Regions from separate parts of the Mesorhizobium yinganensis genome, predicted to be linked through region 4. Evidence: predicted binding sites of a transcription regulator. Region 4 holds the regulator's gene; each other region holds the start of a gene.
The links. The regulator PhoB, encoded in region 4, activates phosphate uptake and scavenging genes when phosphate is short. The targets are predictions, from matches to a motif close to TGTCATNNANCTGTCAT.
Positions count from the first base shown of each region.

Region 1: the regulator PhoB is predicted to act here: its motif matches at 1,415-1,431, upstream of ABMA59_RS02980 (BtaA family protein).
Region 2: the regulator PhoB is predicted to act here: its motif matches at 2,308-2,324, upstream of ABMA59_RS09575 (DUF2794 domain-containing protein).
Region 3: the regulator PhoB is predicted to act here: its motif matches at 1,599-1,615, upstream of ABMA59_RS17460 (LTA synthase family protein).

Region 1 is NZ_JBEBMH010000001.1:630,851-636,001, reverse strand. Features, by position in the region: gene ABMA59_RS02990 (hydantoinase B/oxoprolinase family protein) at 1-936, shown strand, start outside; gene ABMA59_RS02985 (cupin domain-containing protein) at 944-1,333, opposite strand; gene ABMA59_RS02980 (BtaA family protein) at 1,506-2,750, shown strand; gene ABMA59_RS02975 (class I SAM-dependent methyltransferase) at 2,747-3,418, shown strand; gene ABMA59_RS02970 (serine hydrolase domain-containing protein) at 3,573-4,952, opposite strand; gene ABMA59_RS02965 (glycoside hydrolase family 25 protein) at 5,148-5,151, shown strand, end outside.
Region 2 is NZ_JBEBMH010000003.1:519,662-524,812, reverse strand. Features, by position in the region: gene acnA (aconitate hydratase AcnA) at 1-293, shown strand, start outside; gene ABMA59_RS09585 (ceramidase domain-containing protein) at 345-1,049, opposite strand; gene ABMA59_RS09580 (DUF1223 domain-containing protein) at 1,164-1,934, shown strand; gene ABMA59_RS09575 (DUF2794 domain-containing protein) at 2,340-2,723, shown strand; gene ABMA59_RS09570 (GNAT family N-acetyltransferase) at 2,840-3,406, opposite strand; gene ABMA59_RS09565 (Bax inhibitor-1/YccA family protein) at 3,511-4,287, opposite strand; gene ABMA59_RS09560 (ABC transporter permease) at 4,557-5,151, opposite strand, start outside.
Region 3 is NZ_JBEBMH010000009.1:3,903-9,053, forward strand. Features, by position in the region: gene ABMA59_RS17460 (LTA synthase family protein) at 1-1,587, opposite strand, end outside; gene fabD (ACP S-malonyltransferase) at 1,796-2,737, shown strand; gene ABMA59_RS17470 (beta-galactosidase) at 2,796-4,718, shown strand; gene fabG (3-oxoacyl-[acyl-carrier-protein] reductase) at 4,795-5,151, shown strand, end outside.
Region 4 is NZ_JBEBMH010000007.1:113,408-118,558, forward strand. Features, by position in the region: gene pstB (phosphate ABC transporter ATP-binding protein PstB) at 1-474, shown strand, start outside; gene phoU (phosphate signaling complex protein PhoU) at 497-1,204, shown strand; gene phoB (phosphate regulon transcriptional regulator PhoB) at 1,216-1,905, shown strand; gene ABMA59_RS15480 (hypothetical protein) at 2,062-2,280, shown strand; gene ABMA59_RS15485 (hypothetical protein) at 2,794-2,970, shown strand; gene ABMA59_RS15490 (MFS transporter) at 3,095-4,336, shown strand; gene ABMA59_RS15495 (UDP-glucose dehydrogenase family protein) at 4,534-5,151, shown strand, end outside.

The sequences.
Region 1 (5,151 bases), on a different contig from region 4:
GCGCATTTCGGGCTGGACGTGGTCGAGGCCTATATGGGCCACGTGCAGGACAACGCCGCCGAAAGCGTGCGCCGCGTGCTTGAGCGGCTGCCCGACGCCTCCGAATACGAGTACCCTACCGACACTGGCCAGGTGATCAAGGTGAAGATCACCGTCGACCGCGAGAAACGCGAGGCCACCGTCGACTTCACCGGCACCTCGCCCGTCATGAAGAATAATTTCAACGCCCCCGAACCGGTTGCCCGCGCCGCCGTGCTCTACGCTTTTCGCGTCATGGTCGAGGATTCCATCCCGATGAATGCCGGCTGCCTCCGGCCGATCAACATCGTCATCCCCGACGGCTGCATGCTGAAGCCCGCCCACCCCGCCGCCGTGGTGGCCGGCAATGTCGAGACCTCTCAGCATGTCACCAACGCGCTGTTCGGCGCGATGGGCGCGCTCGCCAACGCGCAGGGCACGATGAACAACCTCACCTTCGGCAATGACCGCTACCAGTATTACGAAACTATCTGCTCCGGCTCGCCGGCCGGCCGCATGAATGACGGACGCGGCTTTGCCGGCACTTCGGGCGTGCATGTCCACATGACCAACTCCCGCCTGACGGACCCCGAAGTGCTGGAACTGCGTTTCCCGGTGCTGCTCGAGGATTTTCACATCCGGGAAAACTCCGGCGGCAAGGGCGCCTTCCCTGCCGGAGACGGCACAAAACGCACCATCCGCTTCCTCGAACGCATGGAATGCGCCATTCTCTCCTCGCATCGCAGCCATCCACCGCGCGGGCTCGACGGCGGCGGCGACGGCGAAGTCGGCCGTACCGAAGTCCGCCGCGCCGGCGGCATGCTCGAAACCCTGAAGGCCTGCGACCAGACGGTGCTCGAGGCCGGTGAGGCGGTGATCGTCACCACGCCCACTTCGGGAGGCTTTGGCGCGCCGTAAGCCGCGCCTATTCCAGGTTGGTCTGAATCCATTTGGGCGACAGGTGGATGTCGAGCGTCTGCAGCCGCCCCGGTCCGAGATTGATGAAACGATGCGGCAACGCCGCCGGCCCGAGCACGACTTCGCCGGCCTCCGCGTCGATCACCTGGTCGCCGACGAAGAACCGCGCGCGGCCCTCCTGGATCACGAAAACCTCGTCATAGGGATGCACGTGCAGCATCGGCCCCGTGCCGGGCTCATCATTGCCGTATGTCAGTATGGTGACCTCGGTCGGCAGCGTCTCGCCATTGACGGAACCACGATAGGGTCCGCCGAGCGTGCCGTCGAAGAGCCGCGCTTTCGCCGGCAAGCGGCCGTCCGGAACGACAGTTGAGGGGTCGAAATCGCGTCGAGCCATATGGGTCTCCAATGTGCGGCCCGCCAAGATGATCGAGCCGGTCGGCGGAAACAAGCCGCCCCGCCATGCCCTCCTGACAGACGTCATACGCCTGTCATCCCTGCGTCACCGCTTCGTCATCGCATCGCGCTACCGGCTTGCGGAACATTTCCAACGGGATTCGCGCCACGCCATGACCGAAACCTCCGCCGCCCCGCTCCTGCGCGGAAATGCCCGTCTCAAGCAGGCTGTCTACCAGCACAAGGCGTTGTCGAAGGCCGGCTTTTCCGAGCGGCTGTTCACGCTGCTCTTCTCCGGCCTCGTCTATCCGCAGATCTGGGAGGACCCAGCCGTCGACATGGAGGCTATGCAGCTCGGCGAAGGCCATCGCGTCGTCACCATCGCGTCCGGCGGCTGCAACGTGCTCGCCTATCTCACCCGCTCGCCGGCCGCCATCGACGCCGTCGACCTGAATTCCGCGCACGTGGCGCTGAACCGGCTGAAACTCTCAGCGCTGCAACATCTGCCCGGCCAGCGCGACTTCTTCCGCTTCTTCGGCGAGGCCGGCAACCGGGCCAACAGCGAAGCCTATGACCGTTTCATCGCCCCGAACCTCGACGAGACCTCGCGGCGCTATTGGGAAAAGCGCCGGCTCCGCGGCCGCCGCATTGATGTGTTCGAGCGCGACTTCTACCGAACCGGCCTGCTCGGCTGGATGATCGCTGCCGGCCACCTCGCCGCGCGCGCCCATGGTGTCGACCCGCGCAAGCTGGCCGACGCCCGCAGCATCGACGAGCAGCGCCGCTTCTTCGACGAGCGGCTCGCCCCGGTCTTCAGCAAGCCAGTGCTGCGCTGGGCGACGGCCCAGAAAGCGTCACTTTTCGGCCTCGGCATCCCGCCCGCGCAATACGACTCGCTCGTCACCTCCGGCGACGGCACCATGGCCAGCGTGCTCCGCGCCCGGCTGGAAAAGCTCGCCTGCGATTTTCCGCTTTCGGAGAACTATTTCGCCTGGCAGGCTTTCGCCCGCCGCTATCCGCGCGAGGGAGAGGCGGCGCTACCTGCTTACCTCACCCGCGAGAACTTCCCGACAATACGGACCAATGCGGACCGCGTCACGGTGCATCACGCCAATATCGGCGAGATTCTGGGCGGCAAGCCAGCCATGTCGGTCGACCGCTACATCCTTCTCGACGCACAGGACTGGATGACCGATGCGCAGTTGAACGCGCTGTGGAGCGAGATCACCCGCACCGCCGCGCCCGGCGCGCGCGTCATCTTCCGCACGGCGGCGGAGCCGAGCCTGCTGCCCGGCCGCGTCTCCGACGTGCTGCTCGACCAGTGGCATTATGAGGAAGAAGCGTCGCGAGATTACTCGGCGCGCGACCGTTCCGCGATTTATGGCGGCTTCCACCTCTACGTGCTGAAAGACCGATGAGCGCCGTCGACCGCTCCCCCCATGCGGCGCTGATGGACCGCAACTACCGGTTCCAGCGCCACGTCTACGATTTCACCCGCAAATATTACCTGCTCGGCCGCGACCCGATGATCGCCGGACTCGGCGTGCCGGATGGCGGTTCGGTGCTGGAAGTCGGCTGCGGCACGGGCCGCAATCTGATCCTCGCCGGCCGCCGCTATCCCCGTGCAAAACTCTTCGGCCTCGACATTTCAGCCGCCATGCTGGAGACCGCCGCCGCCAACCTAGCCAGGGAAGGCATTGCCGGCCGGACAAAACTGGCGCGCGGCGACGCCACCTCCTTCGACGCGGCCGACCTGTTCGGGACGGAAAAATTCGATCGCGTCTTCATCTCCTACGCGCTGTCGATGATCCCCGGCTGGGAAGGCGCCGTCGCCGCGGCCTTGCGCGCCCTTTCGCCCAAAGGCTCGCTGCACATCGTCGATTTCGGCCAGCAGCAGCGCCTGCCAGCCTGGTTCCGCAAGGCGCTACACGCTTGGCTGGCAAAATACCACGTCACGCCGCGCGCGACACTCGACGCCGAGTTGCACCGGCAAGCGGCCGAGCATGGCCGCTCCTCGCAGTTCGATAGGCTGTATCGCGACTACGCCCATCTGGCGGTGGTGGGCGCGGCTGCCCCTCCCCCTTGAGGGGAGGGTCCGGCCGGAGGCCGGGGGAGGGGTCCGCACGGAAGCGCTCCGACGCAAGGCTACGTTGGCGTTCGGCCTTAAAGACCTCATCCCGTCTCACAACTTTCGCTTTGCTCCGAATATTCGCCGACCCTCCCCTCAAGGACCCTCGCGGCTACTCCATCGCCTTCACCACCGCCGCCACCATCTCCTGAGGCCTGTAGCCCAGCTTGTCGGGCGTCAGCCCCATGCGCACCACCACAAGCTTGCGCGACGGGATGACCGTCACAGTCTGTCCGTCATGGCCATTGATCCAGAAGGCATCGCCGGGAATGCCCAGCGCGGCGTCCTCCTCGCGCGTGCCTCTCGGCCCGCGCAGCCAGAGTTGGCCCCGTCCGTAAGCGCCGGACGAGGCCGGAGCCGCTTCCCGCATCCAGGCCACGAATCCCGCCGGCAGGATCGCCTCGCCCTTCCAAACGCCATCCTGCAGCAGGAACTGGCCGAAGCGCGCCCAGTCGCGCGCCGTCGCATAGAGATAGGACGATCCGACGAACGTGCCCGCGGCGTCGGTCTCCAGCACGGCGCTGTCCATGCCGAGCGGCCCGAACAGTCTTGCAGAGGGCCACGCCAGCGCCTGTTCCCCGTCGCCTAGCGCATGTTGCCAGATGCGCGACAGAAGCATGGTCGTGCCGCTCGAATAGCTGAAATCGCTGCCCACCGGATGCGCCAGCGGTTTTGCCGCCGCGAATGAAGCCATGTCCGGTTCGAGGAACAGCATGCGCGTCACGTCGGTGACGTCGCCGTAGTCCTCGTTGAATTCCAGCCCGCTCGACATCGCCATCAGGTCGGCGACCGAAATGCCGGCGCGCCCGTCCGTGCGCCAGTCGCCGAACAGCCTGTTGTCGTCGACCGTCATCCTGCCGTCCTTGACCACCGTCCCGATGATCGCGGCATTCACCGTCTTGGTCATCGACCAGCCGATAAGCGGCGTTCTGTCCGAAAACCCTTCACCATAGCGTTCGGCAATGATTTTTCCGTCCTTGACCACGACCACCGCACGTATGCCCGGCCCGACCATCACCGGATCCTCGAGAATGGCCGAAACCCCCGCGTCCTGCGTCAGCTCGACGCCCTCGCCATCCGGCCACAGCCCGGAGCCCGGTGCGGCCATCGGCGTCGGAGCCTGCGGCGCTCGCTCCAGCGAATCGGCCGAAACGCCCTCCGGCAACACGGTGCAGCCCAGGCCGTCGCGCGCCACGGCCGTCCGCTCGCCGAGAAAACCGAGCAGCCCGGCGCTCACCGTCTTGCGTTCGCGGTCGACCGAAACCCGCATGATTTTCAGCAATGGATGTCCCGGCGCCTGCACGTCGTCGGCCAGCACCTGGTCCGCTTCGCGGCCCGCCAGAAACACGTTGGAACAGACGATTTTTGCGCTGTAGCCGGCGCCGACACGAATCAGTTCTGGTGGCGCGACATATAGCCAGCACGCGAGGGCAGCCACCGCGGCGACCAGAAAAATGGCCAATACCTTGACCAACCGCCGTATGCGCCGCATGCCCTGCCCTCTTTTGTCCTTCAAATTGCCAAAATTCGTCACGCAGTTCGCTATCGATGTCGACCGGGATCAACGGAATATCAACCATGTTCGGCGATCACGGTTAGGACTTGATGACCGTGCGAAAGATAACGGCCCTGCGTGGCCGTCCGGCACGGACAACACCAGCCGGGGGGACCGGCGCGAAGGAGACCCATGC
Region 2 (5,151 bases), on a different contig from region 4:
CCCAGTCGTTCGAGCGCATCCACCGCTCGAACCTCGTCGGCATGGGCGTCATCCCCTTCACCTTCGAGGAGGGTTCGTCCTGGGCCTCCCTCGGTCTGAAGGGCGACGAGACCGTGACCATAGATGGGCTGGAGACCATCCGTCCGCGCCAGAAGATGGTGGCGAAGGTCACGTCCGCGGACGGCACCGTCACCGAAGTGCCGATCCTCTGCCGCATCGATACGGTCGACGAACTCGACTATTTCAAGAACGGCGGCATCTTGCAGTACGTGCTCCGCGATCTGGCTGCGTGAGCTGAGCCCGGGAACGGTCACCAATTTTGGTGACCGTTCCCGAAGATTCTTTCAACCCGCGGATGCGACATGCGTCCGCGGGTTTTGTTTTGCCCGGCCCGGCGCGCCGTACCGTGCGACCGCCGCCAACAGCACACCGAGCATCAGACCGTTCAACAGGTGCCAGAGGAAATGCGTGCCGAGCGGGAAGGATTCGCAGACCAGCGGATCGATTACCCGGCAGATGACCGAGCAGACGAAGATGCTGGCCGCGGCGATGTTATACCAGCCTGCCGGGCTGCCGGCCCGCGCCACCAGGATGCCGAAGAAGATCAGAGCCAGGAAAGGCGGCAGATAGCCGGTCGTGCCGTTGCTCGCCGCGCGCAGCCAGGCCGGCACCATGACGGTGATCGCTCCGACCACGATGTAGAAGGCTCCGAAGATGGTGACCGCCTTCGGCCACGCCATGCCGACAAAGCGGCGCAGGTTGAACAGCGTATAGGCAAGGGTGAAGCCGGCGATCGGCACTATGTCGAACCAGATGGTGAGCGACGTGGCGAAGGTATGGAAGACAGCCGAGCCGATGCCGATCGCAACCACCCACCATGCCAGCAACTCGGAAAACAGGTCGGTGCCGCGCCGCCGCACGGCATAGACGCCCCACAGGCCGGCGGCGATAAAAGCCAGATTTGTCAGTGCGTTGACCCGCTCGGACCAGAATTCCGGCCCCGTCCGCTCGCAATAGAGGTCGATATGCGCGAAGAGTGCCGGCCCCATCCGTCCGCCTATTTTCTCACCGCAACGTGACTTCCCGTTGAAATGTCCATCTGCCTATTGTTTGATGAACAAAAAGATAAGCCGGTGCCACCGGTGAAAGCATCTGGAACCTGTATGAAGCGCGAAAAACTGACCAGGCTGGCGGCGTTCGCGCTGGTTGCGATAGGGTTTGCCATTGCGGCCGACAGGGCATCCGCCGAATCGCGCAAGCCGCTCGGCGTGGTCGAACTGTTCACCAGCCAGGGCTGCAATTCATGCCCGCCGGCCGATGCGCTGTTCAGCGAACTGGTGCGCAAGGGCGAGGTCGTGGCGCTCGCCTATCATGTCGACTACTGGGACTACCTCGGTTGGCGCGATACCCTGGCCCAGCCGGAGAACACACAGCGCCAGCGCGACTACGGGCGAGCCTTCGGCATCCGCTCGGTCTACACACCGCAGGCCGTCATCAACGGCCGTGTGCATGTCAACGGCGCCAAGAAATGGGCCGTCAAGGGCACGCTGGAAACGCTGCTGAACTCCGGCAAGGGATTGTCGGTCGATCTGAAGGCGACCGTGCAGGGGGAAAGCCTCGTCATCCAGACTGGAACCGGACCGTCGAACAGCAAGGCACATCTCGTGCTCGTCTATTTCGACAGCGCCAAGCCGGTGACGATCGAGCGCGGCGAGAACAGCGGCAATACCATCACCTATTGGAACGCCGTGACCGACGTGCAAACCGCCGGCATGTGGCATGGCGAAGCCGCCCGTTTCGAACTGCCGGTGAGCGAAATCGCAAAGAAGGAAGGCTGTGCCGCCCTGTTGCAGGCGGTCAGCAAGGACGGCATGCCCGGCCCGATCCTCGGCGCCGCCATCATCCGCAATCCCGAATCGCCCTCCACGAAGTAGCGGTTCGGCTATGCGGCTTGACGAATGAAACAGAAAAGCCGGCGACGACCAAGCGGCACCGGCTTCAATCAGTTTGGGATCGTTACGACCCGGCTCCGTTGCAGGGAGGCCGAGGTTGGTTCGATCCGACGCGGGCCCGTGGGCGGGGGGCTTGGGGTTACGAGCCGGTGCCGGACCGAACCGTCTCAGGCAACGCGGGTAAAGTCGTCGGACAATGGGGCGTCAGCGCGGGTAAAACAAGGCAGAAATGTGGCGATCATTCAGCAAACATTTCTTACTGAAATTAATAGTGATCAAATTTGATTTGTTGAGGACGGCCCTTTCCGTCGAATCGCCGCCCTTGCAATTTCGCCGCGAACGCGCGAATTTTTCATGTCGTGAAACCGTCATGAAGGGTACGCGCGGATGACCGATCGCAGCGGAGGGGAGGGTGGGGACGAATCCGCAATATTGATTCCGCTCCACGAGGCAAGGCGGGAGCGGATGGACATCCCGGTATCTTTCGACCGGCGGGAACTGGACCAGATTCTCAGGCTCTACGGCCGCATGGTTGCCGCCAACGAATGGCGGGACTATGCGATCGACCATCGGATCGACCGCGCCGTGTTCTCGGTCTACCGCCGCGCCCACGATTTGCCGCTGTTCCAGATCGTCAAGGACCCAAAACTTGCCCGCAAGCAGGGCATGTTTTCCGTGGTCGCCGCCACCGGCGCCGTGCTGAAGCGCGGCCACGAGCTGGCGCGCGTGCTCGGCGTCTTCGACAGCAAGCTCAGGCTGGTAGGGGCGTGATTAGGGCAGTAAGGCAGTAAGGCAGGAGTGGGAAGCGCGATCGCACGAGACGGTCAACAGGCGCGGATTACTTTGCTTTTCAGCAACGGCAAAAAACTCGCCGGGAGCAAGACGCCCTACTGCCCTCGAAACCGCCGCTCCGGCAGCGACGCCGGGTCGGGCTCCTGAGTGGTCCCGCCGTTCATGGTCAGTTGCATGAACATCGTGTCGAGCCATCGATCATGCTTGTAGCCTGAACCCTCAAGTCTCCCGGAATGCCGGAAGCCGAGCTTTTCGTGCAGCTTCACCGATGGGCTTTCCGGCCTGCCGTCGCCGATCACCGCGACCAACTGGCGGAAGCCGAGCGCTTCGCAGCGTGTGATCAATTCCTTGAGCAGCAGCGTGCCGACGCCCTGCCCCTTGGCGGCCGGCGCGATGTAGATCGAGTCCTCGACGACGAATCGATAGGCCCGGCGCGGCCGGAAAGGTCCCGCATAGGCGTAGCCGGCAAGCCCGTCCGGTGTGTCGGCCACGATGTAGGGAAAGCCGCCGCCTTGCAGCGTCGCAAACCGTGCGCCCATCTCGGCCCGGCTCGGCGGCTCCAGCTCATAGGATGCCGTGCCGGTGGTGACGGCGTCGGCGTAGATTTCCGTGATACGGTCGAGATCGTCCTCGACGGCATCCCTCAGCACGATACTGCTCATGATATAGGCACACTCCGAAAGTGCCTACGAATAGAGCGGGGGCGCCCAAAAGAAAAGGGCGGCCGCGCGGCCGCCCTTTGGTCCAGTCCGGTCTGTCGGCGCGATTACTCGCGGTTGCCGAGGAACGACAGCAGGAAGGTGAACAGGTTGATGAAGTCGAGATAGAGCGTCAGCGCGCCCATGATCGCCTTGCGGCCGGCCACCAGCGTGTCGTCGCCTTCCCAATACATCTCCTTGATCTTCTGCGTGTCGTAGGCGGTGAGGCCCGAGAACACCAAAACGCCGATGCCGGAGATCGCGAACTGCAAGGCCGGCGAAGCCAGGAAGATGTTCACCACCATCGCGATGACCAGGCCGATCAAGCCCATGAACAGGAACGTGCCCATGCCGGTCAGGTCGCGCTTGGTCGTGTAACCCCATAGGGAGAGCGCGCCGAAGGCGGCCGCGGTGATGAAGAAGGTCTGCGTGATGCTCTGCGCCGTGTAGACCAGGAAGATCGACGACAGCGACAGGCCCATCAGGCCGGCGAACACCCAGAACGCGATCTGCGCGCTGGAAACGCTCATCGCCTGGATGCGGGCGCTCAGGAAGAACACCATGCCGAGCGGGGCGAGCATGACGACCCACTTCAGCGGCGAGCCGTAAAGCGCGACGCCGAGCGAGGTCAGCATCTTGCCGTTACCGAGCGTGGCGGCGGCCAGCGACGGGTCGTTGGTGGTAGCCAGCATCATCGTGCCCAGCGCGGCGAAGCCGGTAATCGCGAGGCCCAGCGCCATAAGGTTGTACACCTTGAGCATATAGGCGCGCAGGCCCTCGTCGATGGCGGCGTCCGCGCGGGAGCCCGCCGCGACGCGCGCCTGATAGTTGCGAAGGTCAGCCATAGATTTCCTCTGTTGCTTCTGCCCCGTCGGGTGTCGGGCTCGCGCCCAGGCGCCGCTGGCGGGGCTCCAGCATGCCTGCGCAGAATATGATGCGTCTCGCGGCGAAGGACAAGAGCCGTTACGGGCTGAAACCCCGCGTGAGGCAACGTTTTTCTACGATCTCATACGAAATTGATCAGAGGTGAGGCAGTAGGCAATGGGCAGTCGGCAGTCGGGTGCCGAATGGAAATTGTTTCTTAACCTACTGCCGACTGCCCACTGCCGACTGCCTACAGATTCCGCAACACCGGCGCCGCCTTATGCCCGAGCACCCGCCAGGTGCCGATGAGGCCGATGCCGACCGTCAGCACCAGCGCGATCGCCACCGTGGAAGCGGCGACGGTGGGCGAGAAGCTGGAGGGAAGCGTCATGATGCGCGCCACCACGAACCACGCCGCCACGCCGCCCGCGGCCAGCGCGAACACCGCTGTCGCCAGGCCGATCAGCATGTATTCGAGCGAGAAGGCGGTGATCAGCGTGCGCCGTGTGGCGCCCAGCGTCTTCAGCACCACCGCGTCATGGATGCGCGCCCGGTTGCCGGCGGCGAGCGCCCCCGACAGCACCAGCACCGAGGCGATCAGCGCCACGCTGGCGGCGGCGCGGATGGCCGTGCCGAGCTGCGCCACCAGCCGGTTGACGATGTCCAGCGCGTCCTTCACACGCACCGTGGTCACCGCCGGATAGGCGCGGGTCACCTGGTTGAGGATGCGCGCTTCCTCCTGTGCCGGCGCGTCGCGGGCGGTCAGCGTCGCCAGCCAGGCATGCGGCGCGCCGGCAAAAGTGTTGGGCGAGAACACCATGACAAAATTGATGCCCATCGATTCC
Region 3 (5,151 bases), on a different contig from region 4:
GGTCTCGACCGGCGCGTTGCGGTCGGCGACGACGTCTTTCATGAAACCCGTCTCGGTATAGACCGGCCCGAGCGGCGGCAGATGATCGCCGAAGAAGGCGATAACCGTGTGCCGCTCGCGTTTCTCTGCCCACGCAATCAGTTCGGCGAGGCTCTTGTCGGCGTCGGCGGCGCCGGTCGCATAGGTCTTCAGCGACCCCTGTGAAACCGCGCTGATCGGACTTTTCACGTCGAGCGTGGAGTCGGGATAGCGGTTCGGTTCATAGGGGCCGTGCCCCTGCAAGGTCACCGCGAAATAGAAGAAGGGCCGGCTCGCCCGGTCCGCGCTGTCGATGATCTCCTCGATGAAGGCCGTGTCCGCTGCCAGCGGCCCGCGTTTCTCCAGCACAGGCAGCGTCTCTTCCGAGAGAAAACGGTCGAAGCCGAAATCGCCATAGACCGTCGCCCGGTTCCAGAACCATCCGGCATAGGGATGAAAGGCGCGCGTGTCGTAGCCCTCGCTTTTCAGGAATTTGGCCAGCGAAGGCATCGGGGTGCGGACATATTGCTGGTAGGGGATGCTGCCGTAGGGCAGGAAGGCATTGGAAAAACCGGTCAGCGCCTCGAACTCGACATTGGCGGTCATGCCGCCGAATTCGGGCGACAGCATATTTCCGGATTGGAGTGCGCGCACGGTGGGAATCGGATCGGGCGTGATCGTGGTCTTCGGCAGCCGCGTCGGATCCCAGAAGGATTCGCTCATCACCATGATGATGTCGGGCCTGTCCTCAGGCACGACCACTGGCGCCAGTTTCTGCCCGAGGATCGCCTTCATGGCGTCCTCCGAATAATCCTTCGGCGCGCCGACCTTCGCCATCGGCACGTTGAGCGCGAAGGCTATGGCAAAACCGTTGCTGTTGTAGTTTTCCTTTTGGTCCCACATCACCGGCGAGATCTGCAGCCGGTCGCGTGCCCAGGAGAAGGTCGCGTAGTCCATGATCGAGCCGAAGAAGATGAGCGCGGGCAACGCCAGCACCAGCCGCGAGGCCCGCGCCTTGAAGGTCAGCCGCGGGGCACGCTTGCAGCGGAAGCGCCACGCGGCCACCAGAAACGCGACAGCCGCGATTGCAGCAAGCGTGAAGCCGATCGCAGCGACCGGCCGCTGGCGGACGAGAAGCGGCATCAGCTCGACGATCTGCCGCGCATAGAGGAAGTCTGTGGGATAGAGCGGATCGCCGAGATAAAACGCCTTCTGGTGACCGACGAAGGCGAGCCCGATCGCCACCGGCGCGATCACGAACAGCGCGTGATAGGGCCGCCCGAGCAGAGCGTCGAAGAACACGATCAGCAGCGCAAACAGCGCCACCGTCGTCCAGCCGGGCCGGAACGGTTGCTGGAAAAAGTCCAACGTCTGCGCCAGCGAGCCGCGCGCGACCAGTTCAACGGCAAACACCAGCAGCGCCGCGACCAGCAGGGTGACCAGCGTCGAGCCGCAGAATCGCATGGTGCTCCAGCGCTTTTCCGGAGTGTCGCCACCTGCCGATCCTTGCTGCCGAAACGGCTGCGATCTCCGCGTCTGAAAACCCAAGGCGCGCTTCCCCGAACTCATGGATGGGCGACTGTCATGCACCCGTCACGGTAATGTCATCCTCGCGTCACAAAAATCCAGAGCCTGTGACCAAATTTAGAAGGATTTTCAGCGCCGGCAAAAGAATCTGGAGAGAAGGATGCGACCGATTGTCCCTTGCCGGTCTTGACTTTGGCGGCGCCCTCGCGCGACAGGGCTAGGCAAGAAAAGCAGCAAGGACCGGACTGCCATGACGATCGTATTCACCTTCCCAGGCCAGGGAAGCCAGGCTGTTGGCATGGGCAGGGACCTTGCAGAGGCCTTTCCGGAAGCGAAAGCGGTCTTCGACGAAGTCGACGAGGCGCTGGGGGAAAAGCTCTCGAAAATCATCTGGGAGGGGCCGGAAGACGCGCTTACCCTGACCGCGAACGCACAGCCGGCCCTGATGGCGGTGTCGCTGGCTGCGTTGCGTGCGCTGGAAGCGCGCGGCTTTTCGCTGAAGGACAAGGTGTCCTACGTGGCCGGCCATTCGCTTGGCGAATATTCGGCTTTGGCAGCGGCGGGCATGTTCTCCGTCGCCGACACCGCGCGGCTGCTGCGCATTCGCGGCAATGCCATGCAGGCGGCTGTTCCGGTCGGCGAGGGCGCCATGGCGGCCATCCTTGGGCTAGACCAGGATTCCGTAGAAGCCGCCTGCGCCGAGGCGTCGGAAAGCTCGACATGCCAGATCGCCAACGACAATGGCGGCGGCCAGTTGGTCATTTCCGGCGCCAGGGCCGCGGTCGAGCACGCCGCGAAGCGCTGCACGGAAATGGGAGCGAAGCGGGCGCTGATGCTTTCGGTCTCGGCGCCCTTCCACTCGGCGCTGATGGCGCCCGCCGCCGATGCGATGCGCGAAGCCCTGGCGAAAGTGACTAAGACCCATCCGTCGGTGCCGGTCGTTTCCAACGTCTCGGTCCAGCCCCTGTCCGATCCCGAACTCATCGCAACGCGGCTGGTCGAGCAGGTCACCGGCCGGGTGCGCTGGCGCGAGACCGTCGAATGGTTCGGCGCCCGCGCGCCGGTGACATTGTACGAAGTCGGCGCCGGCAAGGTGCTTTCGGGTTTGGCCCGCCGCATCGACCGCGAGATCGCCACCGCCAATATAGGCACCCCGGCGGATGTCGAGGCGGCGCTGGCTGCATTGGGCTAGCAGGGCTGGTCCTCCAACTCCGGCAGCCGTGCTGGCAGAAACCCCTGGGGAACCGAACATGCTCGGTGTCTGCTACTATCCGGAACACTGGCCGGAAGCGTGGTGGCCGGATGATGCGCGGCGCATGCGCGAAATGGGCATTTCGTTCGTGCGCATTGGTGAGTTTGCCTGGTCGCGGCTTGAACCAAGCCGCGGCGCCTTTGATTTCGGTTGGCTCGATCGCGCTATGGATGTGCTCGGCGAAGCCGGGCTCAAGATCGTCCTCGGCACGCCGACCGCGGCGCCGCCCAAATGGCTGATGGACGAGCATCCCGAAATCGCACCCATCGACGAGCAGGGCCGGTCATACGGCTTCGGCGGCCGGCGGCATTACAATTTTTCGTCCGACGTCTGGCGAGGTGAAACCCGTCGCATCGTGGAGACGATCGCCCGGCATTTCGGGCAGCATCGGGCGCTGGTCGGCTGGCAGACCGACAATGAATATGGCTGCCACGGGACGGTGTTTTCGTGGGGGCCGGAGGACTTGAAGGGGTTCCGCGACTGGCTGCGTCGCCGCTACCAGACTGCTGACCAACTTAACGAAGCATGGGGCAACGTCTTCTGGTCGATGGAGGTTCGCCGTTTCGACGAGGTGCCATTGCCGGCGATGACGGTGGCGGACCCAAATCCGGCGGCGCGGCTGGATTTCTGGCGTTTCAAGTCGGACGAGATCGCCGCCTACAATCTGATGCAATGCGAGATTGTCCGCGCGCATTCCCCCGGACGCTGGATCACCCACAATTTCATGGGCTTTTCCAACGGGTTCGATAGCTGGAAGGTCGGCAACGCACTCGATTTCGCATCCCACGATTCCTACCCGCTCGGGCTCGCCGAATCGTTTCTGCCCACCGAAGAGGAGCGTTGCCGCTGGGCCGAGACCTCTCATCCCGACATCGCGCCGTTCAACCACGATCTCTATCGCGGCATCGGCCGAGGCCGATTCTGGGTGATGGAACAGCAGCCCGGACCGGTGAACTGGGCGCCGTGGAACCCCGTGCCGAAGCCCGGAATGGTGCGCCTGTGGACCTGGGAGGCTCTGGCTCACGGCGCGGAAGTGGTGAGTTACTTCCGTTGGCGCCAGGCACCATTCGCGCAGGAGCAGTTTCACGCCGGCCTGAACTTGCCCGGCCTTTCCATCGGCGGCCATGAAGCGACGGCTGTCGGCCGCGAGCTCGAAACGATAGGTCGCCTGCCAGAGCCAGGGCAGGCGCGTGTGGCAATCGTCTACGACTATGAGGCTGCATGGGTGTTACGCGTGCTGCCGCAGGGCCAGGATTTTAGGTTCCCGGAACTGGTTTTCCGCTGGTACGAAGCCGCGCGCCGCCTTGGCCTGGACGTCGATTTTGTCGCGCCCGGCGCGGCGCTCGACGGTTATGCGCTGGTGCTGGTCCCGTCGCTGCCGATCATCACGCAGGCTGCGCTCGCGGCGTTGGAGGCGTGCGAAGCCGTGATTGTCTTCGGATCGCGCAGTGGCTCGAAGACCTGGAATTGCGCGATCCCTGCCAACCTGCCGACCGGCCCGCTCGCGGAGCTCACGGATGTGCGCATTACGCAAGTCGCTTCGCTTCGGCCCGGTCTTCATGATGCAGTCGACGGGAATGTCACCGGCAATGCCGTCCGTTGGCGCGAATATGTCGAGACCGACGCCGACGTCCTTGGTCGTTTCGAAAGCGGCGACCCTGCGCTGATCGCGAAAGGGCGCTCTCTCTACCTGGCCTGCTGGCCGGACGAAAAACTCCTTGCATCGGTCATGAAATATGCAGTTGAAGAGGCGGGACTGGAAATGCTGGACCTGCCGGAGCATGTTCGGATCCGCCGGCGCGGCGGATATACTTTTTGCTTCAACTATGGCGGGCCGGATTGGGGCTGTCCGGCGGATGCCAAACTTGTGCTTGGCGAATCTGTCATAAGATCGCAACAGGTGGCAATTTGGGTTAACTGAGCGGAAATCCGCGGTGGGCGATACGGTCGATGGCAGATCGCTTGCAAACAAGATCGACGATATCGGAGACGCAAAAATGTTCGAACTCACCGGCCGCAAGGCGCTGATCACCGGTGCGAGCGGCGGCATAGGCGAGGCGATCGCGCGGGTGCTGCATGCGCAAGGCGCCATCGTCGGGCTCCACGGGACGCGCGTGGAAAAGCTCGAGGCGCTGGCCGCCGATCTCGGTGATCGGGTAAAACTGTTTCCCGCCGACCTGACCAATCGCGATGAGGTGAAGGCGCTCGGTCAGAAGGCGGAAGCCGACCTCGAAGGCGTCGACATCCTCGTCAACAATGCCGGCATCACCAAGGACGGTCTGTTCGTGCGCATGGCCGATGCCGACTGGGATTCGGTGATCGAGGTCAATCTCACCGCCGTGTTCCGGCTGACC
Region 4 (5,151 bases):
CCGTTCCCGAAGTCGATCTACGAAAACGTCGCCTACGGCCCGAAGATCCACGGGCTCGCGAAGAGCAAGGCCGACCTGGACCAGATCGTCGAGTCGAGCCTGAAGAAAGCCGCGCTCTGGAACGAGGTCAAGGACCGCGTCAACGAGCCGGGAACCGGGCTTTCCGGCGGCCAGCAGCAGCGTCTCTGCATCGCCCGCGCCATCGCGGTGTCGCCCGAGGTCATCCTGATGGACGAGCCGTGCTCGGCGCTCGACCCGATCGCCACCGCCAAGGTGGAAGAGCTGATCGACGAGTTGCGGGCCAACTACACCATCGTCATCGTCACCCATTCGATGCAGCAGGCCGCCCGCGTGTCGCAGCGCACGGCGATGTTCCATCTGGGCTACCTGGTCGAGGAAGGGGCGACGGACAAGATGTTCACCAACCCCGATGACAAGCGCACCCAGGACTACATTACCGGCCGCTTCGGCTGATCCCGGCCCGAGGAACACCAGAATGCGCGAACACACCGTTGCGTCCTTCGATCAGGACCTGAAACAGATCGACCAACTGATCCGCGACATGGCGGACCTGTCGACGTCGATGGTCGGCGCCTCCATCCGGGCGCTTCTACACACCGACGCCGCGGCGGCGCAGCGGATCATCTCCGATGACGCCATCATGGACGCCAAGCAGCGTGAGCTGGACGACCGCGCCATCACGCTGATCGCCAAGCGGCAGCCGATGGCCCAGGACCTGCGCGCCGTGCTCGGCGCCATCCGCATGGCGGGCGATTTGGAGCGGATCGGCGATCTTGCCAAGAACGTCGCCAAGCGCGTCGGCGCGATCGGTGAGGGGACGACGCCGCGTGGCTTGTCCCACGGCATCGACGACATGGCGACGATGGTCCTTGCCCAGATCAGCGGCGTCGTCGACGCCTATACCGGGCGCGAGCCCGCCGAACTCGACCGGCTGCGCGCCGAGGACGAGAAGATCGACCTCAAATACACCTCGGTGTTTCGCGAACTCCTGACCTACATGATGGAGGATCCGCGCAACATCACCACCTGCACGCATCTGCTGTTCTGTGCCAAGAACCTGGAGCGTATCGGCGACCACGTGACCAACATCGCGGAAAACGCCTATTATGTGCTGACCGGTTCGCAGCTTCCGGCGAACCGTCCGAAACTCGACGAGACGGCGACGACCGTCCTCGCCGAATAAAGGCAGGCGCGATGATCGCACCGAAGGTCATGGTGGTCGAGGACGAGGAGCCGTTGGGCGTCCTCCTCCGCTACAATCTTGAGTCCGAGGGCTATCAGGTCGAGGTCGTCATGCGCGGCGACGAGGCCGAGATCCGGCTGCAGGAGAATGTGCCGGACCTTCTGGTGCTGGACTGGATGCTGCCGGCGGTTTCCGGCATCGAACTGTGCCGGCGGCTGAGGATGCGCCCGGAAACCGAGCGCCTGCCGATCATCATGCTGACGGCGCGCGGCGAGGAAAGCGATCGGGTGCGCGGGCTGGCCACCGGCGCCGACGACTATCTGGTCAAACCGTTTTCGACCCCCGAATTCGTGGCGCGTGTAAAAGCGCTGCTGCGCCGCGCCAAGCCGGAAGTGCTTTCGTCGGTGCTCAAGGTCGGCGATATCGTGCTCGACCGCGAGTCGCACCGCGTCTACCGCAAGAAGAGCGAGATCAAGCTCGGCCCGACCGAGTTCCGGCTGCTGGAATTCATGATGCGCCATCCCGGCCGCGTGTTCTCGCGCGGGCAACTGCTCGACAATGTCTGGGGCGAGACGATCTATATCGACGAGCGTACCGTCGACGTGCATGTCGGCCGGCTGCGCAAGGCGGTCAACACCAACCGCCTGCCCGACGTCATCCGCACCGTGCGCGGCGCGGGCTACGCCATCAGCGATGAATGATCGTCGTCCCGCCGCGTCGTCGCGGCGAGCGCCGTCTTTGGGCAATACCCTCCGTTTCCCACCATTGAAATGCCCGAGCCTGCTGTCCCGCGGGCGTTAGCTTTTTGTTATCCTTAATGCGCCACTCTGGCAGGCATGAAGCCTGCGGGAAACCATATGGAAATCCTGTCCAAGGATCGGAACATCGCCGAGATGGACGCCCTCATGGACGCCCAGGACGACCGCAAGACCAAGCTGGTCGACCGTCGCGCCATCCATGAATCGGTTTCTTATCTCAGGAGCCACGGCTTCGATACCGAAGAGGTCCAGCGCTGCCTGGTGCGCTATTTCTATGTCGACCTCGACCTGCTCAACGAAGCGCTGACGGAACACTGAACGCCCGGCTTTTCAGGCGAAATATGGACTGCTACGCTTCGACAGTCCTTGCGCTGACGTCCACTCCAATATGTTCAGGCGGAGCGCGATGGATTTTGCGCCCTCGCGACATCCTGGCGCTCGTTACGCGCGCTCCGCTATTTTCCGCGACCAGTCGCCGGCCGATCCTGTAGGCCACATAGCCGGCCAGCGCGGCCGTTGCCAAACCCAAGCGTGTCATTTGGTGGCCCTCCGTTTCCTCGGCCCGGTGCGAGATGGATTTGGCGGAACGGGTTCGGCTTCAACGTCAGGTGTCATGTATTTCGCGGCGAGCCGGGTCGCCACCACTGCCAGCCCAAGCCGTACAAGCCATTTGAACATCGAAAACCTCCATTCGTTGCGGTGGAAACTCGCATGTATGCGGAGAGGTTCCGGGAATGTTGGCGGTCCGTGCCGGCGCTTTCCAATCAGCAGAAAAAGCCATGCGACCTTTTCGCCGCCCGTGCGTTGAACCGGCCAACGGAGGCAGAACTCATGGCTAGGAAAGTGAAGCAAGGCGGCCAACTCGCAGCCGGTCAGGAACTCGAAGTTCAGCATCTGGCGGAGACGACCGACCTCTCGCCTCGACAGGCGCGCGAACTTCTGAAGCGCCACGGTAACGACTGGGAAAAGATCCGCAAGGAAGCGGAGACATTCAAGGCCGAGAGCTAGGGCCAAAGGCGCAATGGCGACGCGACTTTCGCAATTATTCTTGGTCCAGCTGTGAATTGGGGGCGCTAAAGGCGGCGAACCGCGCTAAAGACGGCGTGGTTTCTTCTCTCGTATTTCGAGCCCGATGTCTTCCAACACCGCGACCGCCGCAAGCCAGCGTTATGCTGCCTTCCGGCACCGGCCGTTCCTCGCCTTCTGGGCGGCGCGTTTCCTGGCGACGTTCTCGACCCAGATCGTGTCCGTCGCGGTTGGCTGGCAGGTCTACGACCTGACGCGCGATCCGTTCGATCTCGGCCTTGTCGGCATTATCCAGTTCATCCCCTCGCTGCTGCTGGTGCTGATCACCGGGGCGATCGCCGACCGTTTCGGCCGCCGCCTGATCATGGGGCTCGCGGCGGGGCTGGAGGCTCTCTGCGCGCTGGCGCTGCTTCTGCTTTCGCTGCGCGGGTTGACGAGTGTCGTGCCTGTGTTCGCGGTGCTTGCCGTGTTCGGCATAGCACGGGCTTTCTTCGGTCCTGCTGCTGCCTCGCTGGTGGCCAATCTCGTGCCGCCCAAAGATTTCGCCAATGCCGTAGCCTGGAATTCCTCGGCATGGCAGACCGCGACCATCGTCGGCCCTGTCGCCGGCGGCCTGCTCTACGGCGTCTCCGCCGAAGCGGCCTATGGCGTTGCGACATTGCTGATGCTGGCGTCAGCCGTGCTCATCTTCAGCATTCCCAAGCCGGCACAGCGAACCGGCACGGAGCGCCCTTCGATCGATACGCTCTTTGCAGGTTTCCGCTATATCTGGGGGGAAAAGGTGGTCCTCGGTGCCATCTCGCTCGACCTCTTCGCGGTCCTGCTCTCGGGTGCCGTGGCGCTCCTGCCCGTCTACGCGCGCGACATTCTCGAACTCGGCCCCTGGGGCCTTGGCCTGCTGCGTGCCGGTCCGGGCATTGGTGCATTGCTGGTCGCGGTGTGGCTCGCCGGCCATCCGCTGCGCGACCACGCCGGCGTCATCATGCTGGTCTTCGTCGGCCTGTTCGGCGTCTTCACCATCGTGTTCGGCGTCTCGACCATTGTCTGGCTGTCGATCTTCGCGCTCGCCATGCTCGGCGCCACCGACATGGTCAGCGTCTATGTGCGCGAGACGCTGATCCAGCTATGGACGCCGGACGAGTTGCGCGGCCGTGTGAATGCCGTGAACATGGTGTTCGTCGGTGCGTCCAACGAACTCGGCGAGTTCCGGGCCGGCACCATGGCTGCCATCATTGGCACGGTTCCCGCCGTCGTCTTCGGCGGTGTCGGTGCCATCGCGGTCGCGGGCCTGTGGGCCTGGCTCTTCCCGAAGCTGCGTGACATCCGCCATCTGGACGGGCGGGACTGACGCATCGATGTCCGACATTTGACCCGTACCTCTTTCGGCCGCGACGTTTATTCCTCTGTCGCATTCGCATGGGAAATTACGCGGCAAATGTTTCTGTTGGCCGGTGCGTCGATCCGGCGTAGGGATGCCGCCGCAAAGGACCTCGCGCCGGCGCGTTTTCCAGCAAAAACGCGCCCTTATCCAAGAGAAGGTAGACTATGCGCGTATTGATGGTTGGCGCCGGTTATGTCGGGCTGGTCTCGGCGGCCTGTTTCGCCGATTTCGGACACCAGGTCGTCTGCATCGACAGCGATGCCGGCAAGATCGAAGCTTTGCGCGGTGGAAAAATCCCGATCTACGAGCCGGGCCTTGGCGAACTGGTCTCCACCAATCTCCGGGCCGGGCGGCTCAGCTTTGAGACGGATCTCAAGGAAGCCATCGCCGATGCCGACGTGGTGTTCATGGCGGTCGGCACCCCGTCGCGCCGCGGCGACGGCCATGCGGACCTGAGCCATGTCTATGCGGCGGCCCGGCAGATCGCCGGCGCCCTGCGCGGCTTCACCGTCATCGTCACCAAGTCGACGGTTCCGGTCGGCACCGGCGACGAGGTCGAGCGCATCATCCGCGAGACCAATCCGGACGCCGATTTCGCCGTCGTGTCCAATCCGGAGTTCCTGCGGGAAGGCGCTGCGATATCCGATTTCAAGCGGCCCGACCGCATCGTCATCGGCCTGGAGGACGAGCGGGCGCGGGCAGTCATGGCGGAGGTCTACCGGCCGCTCTATCTCAATGCCGCGCCGATCATGTACACGGCGCGCCGTTCGGCCGAACTGATC